Regions from separate parts of the Micromonospora sp. BQ32 genome, predicted to be linked through region 2. Evidence: riboswitches for the same ligand, from Rfam matches in the RefSeq annotation. Region 2 holds a riboswitch; the other holds the start of a gene.
The links. Region 2 has a riboswitch for cobalamin ahead of AC5L30_RS20920 (ribonucleoside-diphosphate reductase subunit alpha). Riboswitches for the same ligand answer to the same signal wherever they lie in the genome.
Positions count from the first base shown of each region.

Region 1 (5,342 bases), on a different contig from region 2:
CCAACCAGGCGAGGTCGATCGCGGCAGAACCATGCATGCGTATTCGTTGCACGTGCCGGGTGAGCTGCTCGGTGATGGCAAGTCGTTCGGCGTTCTTCCGGCTGGCCTCGTTGCCGACCGCGTAGTCGCCGATGGCGACCACGGCGTCCTTGAGGTCGGTGACCCCGCTGGTGTGGATGAGTCGGTTGTTGGCGTAGGCGCCGTGTCCCCTGGCGGCGTGGTAGCGGGTGCCGAGGAAGGGAAGGTCGATGACGCCGAGGACGGCCTCGGCGCCGTGGACGAGACCGAGGGAGATCGCGCACAGGGGTGACCCGTGGATGAAGTTGACGGTGCCGTCGACGGGATCGAGTGCCCAGGTGAGAGTGCTGTTGTCGTCGCTGCTGCCGTACTCCTCGCCGAGGAACCCGACGTCAGGGGCCTTGGCGGCTAGATGATCGCGAACCCTCCTCTCGATGGCGTAGTCCAACTCGGAAGCCATGTCGCGGTCACCCTTGAAGGTCAGCGCGCCGGGCTGAAGCGTCCGCATCAGATCCTGCGCCAGGTCGACGGCCTCCTGTGCGAGGGGAAGGAGGCGGGCGTAGTCGGTCATAGCTGGCGGCTGCGATCCCAGAGCGAGCTGAACATCGCGTCGAATATCGGGTAGAGGCCGGAGGGGCCCGCGCTGCGCTCGATGACCATCGTCGGGCAGTCGACGCCCCGCATCTGCGGTAGGTAGTGCTGAACGACGCAGAGCCGGTCATCGATCAGAAGCACGTTGGCCCGAACGGACTCGTCGTAGACGCCGATGGTGAGGTGGTCCCGGGCACCTGCGGGGAGCCGGTCACGAATGCGGCGGGCCAGGTTCTGGATGTTGAGTTCGGTGAGAGCGCTCAGGTGTCCGTCCGGATAGTCGTCCTCACGCTCCTGCCGCCTGATCGCCTCACCGGCCGGATCAAGGAACAGGCAACGGAGGTGGGTGCCGGCGGCGAGGAGCTTCAGGAGGCGGTTGTCGGCGTACTGCTGACAGATGAGGTTGAGCGACAGGCCGGACGCCCGGATGTCCGTGGCACGGTCGAAGAGAACGTGCGGCGGCAGCTCCGCCAGGAAATCTGAGCGGCTGGAATAGATCGCGGTGACATCGGCGCATTGGTCCCGCGCAGTCTTCGCGGCCTGCGGGCCACTGACGTCCCGCTCGGCCGGCATCCGGTCGCGTTCGCCGAGCAGGAGCGTCATACGTGCGTGGCGCGGCATCGACAGGCCGGTGCAGATGCGGTTGAGGACATCGATGCTGCTGACCCGGCGGGCACCGCTGGTGATCTCGCTGACCTGAGCCTGGCTGAGACCGGTGGCGACACCGAGGGTGGTTTGGCTGGCGCGGGTGGCTCGCTGGACGAGGCGGAATACTTGAGCGACGTCGCGAGCGGCCAAGGCATCAAGCATGTCGGTGCTGTCCCACAGCAGGTCGGAGATAGAAAGCGTGGTAGTTGTCCGGACGCTCACGGATGGCTCCCTTCCTGCTCAAGGGGTGAGGGTCAGCTTATCCAGTGGCCGGATGGCCGCACCGGGAGGACATCCGGAGGGCGGAAGAAAGTTATCCGCCGAGGAATCACCCGCTGTGATGGATGGTGGCAGTTGCGGTGAGCAGGGTCGTGGTGTGAGTCTCCGGTCCCGTCCGCACCTACCCATGCGCCCGGCCTGGTTGTGCCGCAACTGCGCCGCCGCGTGGCCGTGCTCCCGCGCCCAACTTGATCTCGTCGCCGAGTTCTACGGCCACTCGCTGGCGCTGGCTCTCTACCTGACGTCCTGCATGAACGAGGCCATCCACGACATGTACAGCCTCGGCGGTCGCCCCGACCCTGCCGTGATGCATGTACGTTTCCTCGGCTGGCTGTCGTTGACCCGCCGGCCGCGCCGCTCTGAGCACGAGTAACCCAGGCTGACCGCGTCGTCGATGAACCCCGCCGGAGCTGAATCGTCTACGACATCAGCTCCAAAGGGGACCGCACACGCACTGTCCCGCCATGGGATGGTTCCGACACGGATCAACCAGCTCAACAGCCCGCCGTCGTGGAAGGCGACCCCCCGCGCCGATATTTTCGCAGGTCAATGTGGTGAGCGAGGCCGGGTGACAGCGGGGTCCGCGTTGACCGGCGGCGCGGCGGTGTGGCAGCATTCGCGGCCTGACGGCAGTGAAGGAAGTCGGTGCGAATCCGACGCGGTCCCGCCACTGTCACCGGGGAGCGATCCCCCCTCGTGAGTCACGGCCGTGTGTCTGCGGTTGGAAGGCCGGGGGAGAGCGTCGATCCGGAAGCCAGGATACTTCGGCCGTCGGGACGTACCCCAGGGCGTGGACACCCGAGGAGGACCCGATGACGCACGGCGTCTCACCCATCGACGATCATCGTCATAACCTGTGCGCCGGTCGCCGCGCCGCGCCCGGAACCGGCCGCGCCCGCACGCCTCGGGCCGGCCGCTGCGGCGTGCGCCAGGTCGCTGGCTTCCGGTACCGCTGAGCCGGGCGCCCGCCGCTGACCGGCCCCGACGCCCGCGTCGGTGTGTCGTTCACCCGGGCCGTCGTACCGGCTGACGCCGTACCCACCCGCATCGTCCCGTCGCCCCCGTTGGGCGCAGGACGTCACTTTCCGGAGCCTGCCGTGCGCATTCTGCTGCTGTCCACCGCCGACACCGACCTGCTGGCCGCCCGCGCCAGCGGCGCCGACTACCGGTTGGCCAACCCCGCGCGAGTCACCGCCGAGGAGGTGCCCGCCCTGCTCGACGGAGTCGCCCTCGTCGTCGTACGCCTGCTCGGCGGTCGGCAGGCGTGGCCGGACGGCCTCGCCGCGGTGCTCGCCACCGGCGCGCCGACGGTCGTGCTCGGCGGTGAGGCGCTGCCCGACGCGGAGTTGATGGCCATCTCCACCGTGCCGTCCGGCGTCGTCACCCAGGCGCTGGCGTACCTGGTCGAGGGCGGCCCGGACAACCTGGGGCAGCTCGCCCGGTTCCTCTCCGACACGGTGCTGCTCACCGGCGAGGGGTTCGCCCCACCCGCGCCCACCCCGGCGTACGGCGTGCACGGCGAACACCCCGCCGACCCGAACCGGCCCACCGTCGGCATCGTCTTCTACCGGGCGCACGCCCTCGCCGGCAACACCGACTTCGTCGACGTGCTCGCGGACGCGGTCCACAAAGCCGGCGGCAACCCGCTGCCGATCTTCTGCGGCTCGCTGCGCGGGCTGACCGCGGGCGCCGGCCCCCTCGGGCTCTTCGCCCGGTGTGACGCCCTGCTGGTCACGGTGCTCGCGGCCGGCGGTGCGGTCGCCGCCGACGCCTCCGGTGGCGGCGACGAGGACGCCTGGGACGTCGGCGCCCTGGCCGCCCTCGACGTGCCGGTCATCCAGGCGCTCTGCCTCACCAGCACCCGCGCGCAGTGGGCCGACAGCGACGCCGGGCTGTCCCCGTTGGACGCCGCCATGCAGGTGGCCATCCCCGAGTTCGACGGCCGGATCGTCACCGTGCCGTTCTCGTTCAAGCAGATCGACGCCGACGGGCTCTCGGTCTACGCCGCCGACGCCGAGCGGGCCGCCCGGGTCGCCGGGATCGCGGTGCGCCACGCCCGACTGCGCTACGTGCCGCACGCCGACAAGCGGGTCGCCGTGGTGCTCAGCTCGTACCCCACCAAGCACTCCCGGGTCGGTAACGCCGTCGGGTTGGACACCCCGGCCTCGGCGGTCCGGCTGTTCGCCGCGCTGGCCGAGGCCGGCTACCACCTGGGCGACGCGCCACCGCCCGACGACGGCGACGCGCTGATCCACGCGCTGATCGCCGCCGGTGGTCACGACGTGGAGTGGCTCACCCCGGAGCAGTTGGCCGCCGCCGAGGCCCGGATACCGGGGCCGACGTACCGGCGCTGGTTCGACCAGGTCCCGGCCGAGCTGCGTGAGCGGATGCGGGAGCACTGGGGTGAGCCGCCCGGCGAGCTGTACACCGAGGGCGGCGACATCGTGCTCGCCGGGCTGCGCTTCGGCAACGTGGTGCTGCTGATCCAGCCACCCCGCGGCTTCGGGGAGAACCCGATCGCCATCTACCACGACCCGGACCTGCCGCCCAGCCACCACTACCTGGCCGCGTACCGCTGGTTGACCGCGCCCGTCGCGGACGGCGGCTTCGGCGCGGACGCGGTGGTGCACCTGGGCAAGCACGGCACCCTGGAGTGGCTGCCCGGCAAGGGCCTCGGCCTGGCCGCCGACTGCGCGCCCGACGCGGTCCTCGGTGACCTGCCGCTGGTGTACCCGTTCATCGTCAACGACCCCGGCGAGGGCACCCAGGCCAAGCGGCGGGCACACGCCGTGGTCGTCGACCACCTGGTCCCGCCGATGGCCCGCGCCGAGACCTACGGCGACCTGGCCAAACTGGAGCAACTGCTCGACGAGTACGCGACCGTGCAGGCCCTCGACCCGGCCAAGGTGCCCACCGTGCGGGCCCAGATCTGGGACCTGGTGCGCGCCGCCGAGCTGCACCACGACCTGCACGCCGAGGCGATGCCGGACGCGGACGACTTCGACGACTTTGTGCTGCACCTCGACGGGTACCTCTGCGAGGTCAAGGACGTGCAGATCCGCGACGGGCTGCACATCCTCGCCGACGCGCCCACCGGCGAGCCACGGGTCAACCTGGTCCTCGCGGTGCTGCGCGCCCCGCAGATCTGGGGCGGCGCCCGCGCCCTGCCCGGCCTGCGCCAAGCCCTCGCCGTCGGGTACGGGCTCGACGAGCAGGAGCTGCTCGCGGCGCCGGGACGGCGACTGGCGTTGCCTGCGGCGCTGACCGACGTGGTCGACGGGCCGGCCGGCACCGCCGCCGACGCGATCGACCTCATCGAGGCCCTCGCGCGGCGGCTGGTCGTCGGCATGGAAACCCTGGACTGGGCCGTGGACGCGGCCGACGCCGTGGTGACGGAGGTGACCGGTCGGTCGATCCCGGACGTCGCCGCGGTGCTGCACTTCGCCGCCACCGAGCTGGTGCCCCGACTGGACCGGACCACCGACGAGCTGACCAACACCCTCGGGGCCCTCGACGGGAGGTTCGTGCCACCCGGCCCGTCCGGCTCACCCACCCGGGGCCTGGTCAACGTGCTGCCCACCGGGCGCAACTTCTACTCCGTCGACCCGAAGGCCATCCCCAGCCGCAACGCCTGGGACGTCGGGGTGGCCCTCGCCGACTCGCTGCTGGCCCGACACCTCGCCGACACCGGCGCGTACCCCCGGTCGGTGGGGTTGACCGTGTGGGGCACCAGCGCCATGCGGACCCAGGGCGACGACATCGCCGAGGTGCTCGCGCTGCTGGGCTGCCGGCCGGTCTGGGACGAC
Region 1 is NZ_JCADBI010000001.1:582,238-587,579, forward strand. Features, by position in the region: gene AC5L30_RS02510 (inositol monophosphatase family protein) at 1-589, opposite strand, end outside; gene AC5L30_RS02515 (DUF5919 domain-containing protein) at 586-1,479, opposite strand; gene AC5L30_RS02520 (hypothetical protein) at 1,634-1,909, shown strand; cobalamin riboswitch at 2,147-2,323, shown strand; gene cobN (cobaltochelatase subunit CobN) at 2,634-5,342, shown strand, end outside.
Region 1: linked by a shared signal. The riboswitch ahead of cobN (cobaltochelatase subunit CobN) and the one ahead of AC5L30_RS20920 (ribonucleoside-diphosphate reductase subunit alpha) in region 2 are both predicted to bind cobalamin.

Region 2 (5,342 bases):
CAACGTCAGACCGGGCACACCGTGGCCCACCAGGTCCTCGGCGAACTGCACCTCACACTCGACCGCCTCGGTGAGCATCCGGCGAACCTGGTCGGCGAGGTCGTCGTCAAACAGGTCCGGCTCCTCGGCCCGGACGGTGTCGACGACGTCGAACGCGAACGCCATGTGCATGGACTCGTCGCGGAACACCCAGTTGGTGCCCGAGGCGAGGCCGTGCAGCAGGCCGCGGGAGCGCAGGAAGTAGACGTACGCGAACGCCCCGTAGAAGAACAAGCCCTCGATGCAGGCGGCGAAGCAGATCAGGTTGAGCAGAAACGTCCGCCGGTCCTCACGGGACCGCAGCTCCCGCAGGTCGTTGAGGGAGTCGATCCAGCGGAAGCAGAACTCGGCCTTACGGCGGATCGAGGGGATGTTCTCGATGGCCGCGAAGGCCTCGAAGCGCTCGGTCTCGTCGGGCACGTACGTGTCGAGCAGGTTGAGGTAGAACTGGACGTGCACGGCCTCCTCGAACAGCTGCCGGGACAGGTAGAGGCGACCCTCGGGGCTGTTGACGTGCTGGTAGAGGTTGAGCACCAGGTTGTTCGCGACGATCGTGTCGCCGGTGGCGAAGAACGCCACCAGGCGACTGACCAGGTGCCGCTCGGCCGGTGACAGCTTGTCCAGGTCGGCGAGGTCGGCGTGCAGGTCGACCTCCTCGACCGTCCAGGTGTTGCGGATGGCGTCGCGGAACCGGTCGAAGAAGTGCGGGTAGCGCATCGGGCGGAGCGTGAGGTCCATCCCGGGGTCGAGCAGCATGTGCGTGGTCCTCGCGTCGGTGGTGCTGGCGTCGGTGGTGGCGTCGGCGGTCACTGGCAGGCCTCGCACGACTCGGGGTTCTCCAGCGAGCAGGCCAGCGCGTCCGCGTCGACGACGACGGGTGCGACAGCGCTGACGGTGGCCTGCTGGATCCGCGTGGCCGGGCGCGAACGCAGGTAGTAGGTGGTCTTCAGCCCGGCCTTCCAGGCGTACAGGTACATCGAGGAGAGCTTGCCGATGGTCGGTGCGGCCAGGAACAGGTTCAGCGACTGGGACTGGTCGATGAACGGGGCGCGGGCGGCGGCCAGGTCGATCAGCGCCCGCTGCGGCAGCTCCCAGGCGGTCCGGAACAGCTCCCGTACGCCGGCCGGCAGCTCGGCGATGTCCTGCACCGACCCCTCCGCCCGCTTGATCGCCGACCGGATCCGCTCGGTCCACAGGCCGCGGGCCTTCAGCTCGCGTACCAGCGCGGTGTTGACCTGGAGGAACTCCCCCGACAGGGTCTCGCGCTTGAACAGGTTGGACACCTGCGGCTCGATGCACTCGTAACACCCGGCGATCGAGGCGATGGTCGCGGTCGGCGCGACCGCCACCAGCAAGGAGTTGCGCAGCCCGTACGCCTCGACCCGCTCGCGCAGCGCGTCCCACCGTGCGGTCTGCGTACCCTCGACGCCCCACAGGTCGGGCTGGAGCTGGCCCCGCGCGGCCCGGGTCTGCGGGTACGCCGGATGCGCGCCGAAGTCGCGCGCCAGGTCGGCGGAGGTCTCCAGCGCAGTCAGGTACAGCTCCTCGCTGATCCGGGTGGACAGCTCCCGGGCAGCCGGCGAGTCGAACGGCAGCCGCAGCGCGAAGAAGACGTCCTGTAGGCCCATCAGCCCGAGCCCGACCGGCCGCCAGCGGGGGTTGCTCGCCGCCGCCTGCGCGGTCGGGTAGTAGTTGATGTCGATGACCCGGTCGAGGAAGGTCACCGCGGTCCGCACCGTGGCGCGCAGCCGCTCCCAGTCGATGCCGCCGTCGGTGAGATGGGCGGCGAGGTTCACCGAGCCGAGGTTGCACACGGCGGTCTCGGCGTCGCTGGACACCTCGACGATCTCGGTGCAGAGGTTGGACAGGTGCACCACGTTGCCCGGCTCGGCGGTCTGGTTGCAGAGTCGGTTGGCGGCGTCCTTGAAGGTCATCCACCCGTTGCCGGTCTGGGCGAGGGTCCGCATCATCTTCCCGTACAGCTCCCGTGCCGGGACCTGCCGCACGTAGCGACCCTGCGCCTCGGCCTGCCGGTATGCGGCGTCGAACCGCTCCCCCCACAGGTCGGGCAGTTCGGGCACCTCGTGCGGGTCGAACAGCGACCACGGCTCGTCGGCCTCGACCCGGCGCATGAACTCGTCCGGGATCCAGTTGGCCAGGTTGAGGTTGTGAGTGCGCCGGGCGTCCTCGCCGGTGTTGTCCCGCAGTTGCAGGAACTCCTCGATGTCCGGGTGCCACGGTTCCAGGTAGACGCAGGCCGCGCCCTTGCGCCGGCCACCCTGGTTGACCGCGGCGACGCTCGCGTCGAGCGTGCGCAGCCACGGCACGATCCCGTTTGACTGCCCGTTCGTGCCCCGGATCAGCGCTCCCCGGGAGCGGACCCGGGAGTACGCGATGCCGATGCCACCGGCGAACTTGGACAGGTTGGCGACCTGGGCGTACCGCTGGTAGATCGAGTCCAGCTCGTCGAGCGGGGAGTCGACCAGGTAGCAGGAGGACATCTGGGTGTGCCGGGTCCCGGAGTTAAACAAGGTCGGTGAGCTGGGCAGGTAGGCCAGGCTCGACATCAGCCGGTAGAAGTCGACCGCCTCGTCCGCCGTCCGGGACAGGCCGCAGGCCACCCGCAGCAGCCAGTACTGCGGGGTCTCCAGCACCAGTCGGCTGGTGGGGTGGCGCAGCAGGTAGCGGTCGTACACCGTGCGCAGGCCGAAGTACTCGAACCTGCGGTCGCCGTTCACGTCGACGGCCTGGTCGAGCGTCGTGGCGTGCGCGGCGACGAACGCGGCGGTGTCGTCACCGATCAGGCCCTCGGCGTGGCCGACCCGGACCGCGGCGCTGAACGAGGTGATGCCCTGTCGACGCACCTCCTTGTCGACGTAGCCGGCCAGCAGCCGCGCGGCGAGGCGCGAGTACTGCGGCTCCTCACCGATCATCTCGGCCGCGGTCTGGATGGACAGCCGGTCCAGTTCGGCGGTGGTCGCGCCGTCGTAGAGGCCGCTGATGGTGCGGGTGGCCACCCGCATCGGGTCGACGTCGGTCAGGTCGTCGGCCCACCGCTCGACCGCTCGGACGATCTTGTTCACGTCCACGGGTTCGGTGCCGCCGTCGCGCTTGCGGACCTGCATCGGTGTGCGCCGCACTGTCGCGTCGCCGCTGGCCGGGACTACCTCGGTGACTGTCACCACTCGCTCCTCGGAGTTCGAGACCTCATGGCCCGGACGTGAGGAGACAGACACCGGCGGACGCCACGCCAGCCCGGCGTGGGTCAGGGGGCGTCAGCCGTCCCACGCGGCCTCGGACCGCCGCCCACCCGGGTGCGGGTACGCGGCGCGCTGGCAGGTCTTCGGACTCGCGGGCACGACCGGGCTCGCCGGTCTCCTACTGGCCGTCGCTTCCCAGGCCGGTTGGTGGCCCAGTGCTGATGACGGCGGTCGTTCCCACTCACCGCTGCGGGACAGTCCCGGATTTCCACCGGGTTCCCTGTTGCCTCGACCGCTCTGGATGAGCGGCCGAACCAGCTGCGCTCGACACCATATATAGGGACGGAGCCGTTGTCACACCCCACATGTCGGTCTCGGGCGTGTCGGCGGCCGCTCGGTGACCACCGTCACCAAAGTGTGGACCACGCCGCGCCGGCCGACGTCAGGCAACGGGGACCGGGCCCTCCGCACGGGTGTGGACAATCGACAAAGATTTGATGTATCGAGGCAATGACGCCGCACGTCGAGCCCATAAGCCGCCGTCAATGCCCTCCCGGCGCGGTTCAACATCCAACCTTCAGGGCCCACCTTCGCCACCGCCCGCGCCCGCCAACCGGCACGATGGGCGGCAAGGTGGATCGACGCGACGCGGTATACATCATATGTCTGCGGTCCAACGGTGATCGACATCGTTGACGTGCTGGAGCAGCCGTCCGTATACTCCCAGTGATCATCTGATCTTTAGCCTAGCCGGGCGAGGAGCGCATGCCGCAGATCACTGCCGTCACCGTCGAAGACGTCCGCTTCCCCACCTCCCTGACCGCTGACGGGTCAGACGCCATGAACAAGGACGGCGACTACTCGGCGGCCTACGTCATCCTGCACACCGACGGCGTCGACGGCGTCGGCGCGCCGCTCGCGGGGCACGGCCTCACCTTCACCATCGGCCGGGGCAACGACATCGTCGCGGCGGCGGCGGTCCACCAGGCACAGCGCCTCGTGGGCCTGGACGTGGCGACGATGGCAGCGGACATGGGCGCGGTCTACCGCCTGCTCACCTCCGACTCCCAGCTGCGCTGGCTCGGCCCCGAGAAGGGCGTCGTCCACCTGTCACTGGCGGCCGTGTTGAACGCGTCGTGGGACCTGGTCGCCCGGGTCGCCGACAAGCCGCTGTGGCGGCTGCTCGTCGACATGTCCCCCGAGCAGCTCGTCGACATCGCGGACCTGCGCTACCTGTCCGACGCGCTGACCCGGGACGAGGCGCTGGCCATCCTGCGGGCCAAGGAGGGCACGAAGGCCGCCCGCCTCGCCGAGCTCGACCGGACCGGCTACCCCGCCTACACCACCTCGGCGGGCTGGCTCGGCTACGGCGACGACAAGCTACGCCGGCTGTGTCAGGAGGCGGTGGACACCGGCTACGGCTACGTCAAGCTCAAGGTGGGCGCCAACCTCGACGACGACATCCGCCGATGCGCGATCGCGCGGGAGATCCTCGGGCCGGATCGCAACCTGATGATCGACGCCAACCAGGTGTGGGACGTCGGCCAGGCCATCGACTGGGTCACCGCCCTCGCCCAGTTCAGGCCACTGTGGATCGAGGAGCCGACCAGCCCCGACGACATCCTGGGCCACGCGGCCGTCCGCCGTGCCGTCGCCCCGATCGGCGTCGCCACCGGCGAGCACTGCCACAACCGGGTGATGTTCAAGCAGCTGTTCCAAGCCGAGGCCATCGACTTCTGCCAGCTGGACACCGGCAGGCTGGCCAGCATCAACGAGATCGTCGCCGTGCTGCTGCTCGCCGCGAAGTTCGACGTCCCGGTGTGCCCGCACGCCGGCGGCGTGGGGCTGTGCGAGATGGTCCAACACGTGTCGGTGCTCGACTACGTCGCGATCTCGGGAGATCTCACCGACCGGGTCACCGAGTTCGTCGACCACCTGCACGAGCACTTCACCGATCCGTGCATCATCCGCGACACCGGCTCGGGCAGCGGATACGTCCTGCCCAGCCAGCCCGGCTACTCCACCCGGATGCGTCCCGAGTCGGTCGCGCTCTACCGGTTCCCCGACGGCCACTACTGGGCGGCGACAGACCCGACTACCGTG
Region 2 is NZ_JCADBI010000011.1:48,065-53,406, forward strand. Features, by position in the region: gene AC5L30_RS20915 (ribonucleotide-diphosphate reductase subunit beta) at 1-795, opposite strand, end outside; gene AC5L30_RS20920 (ribonucleoside-diphosphate reductase subunit alpha) at 846-3,164, opposite strand; cobalamin riboswitch at 3,357-3,573, opposite strand; gene AC5L30_RS20925 (enolase C-terminal domain-like protein) at 4,005-5,342, shown strand, end outside.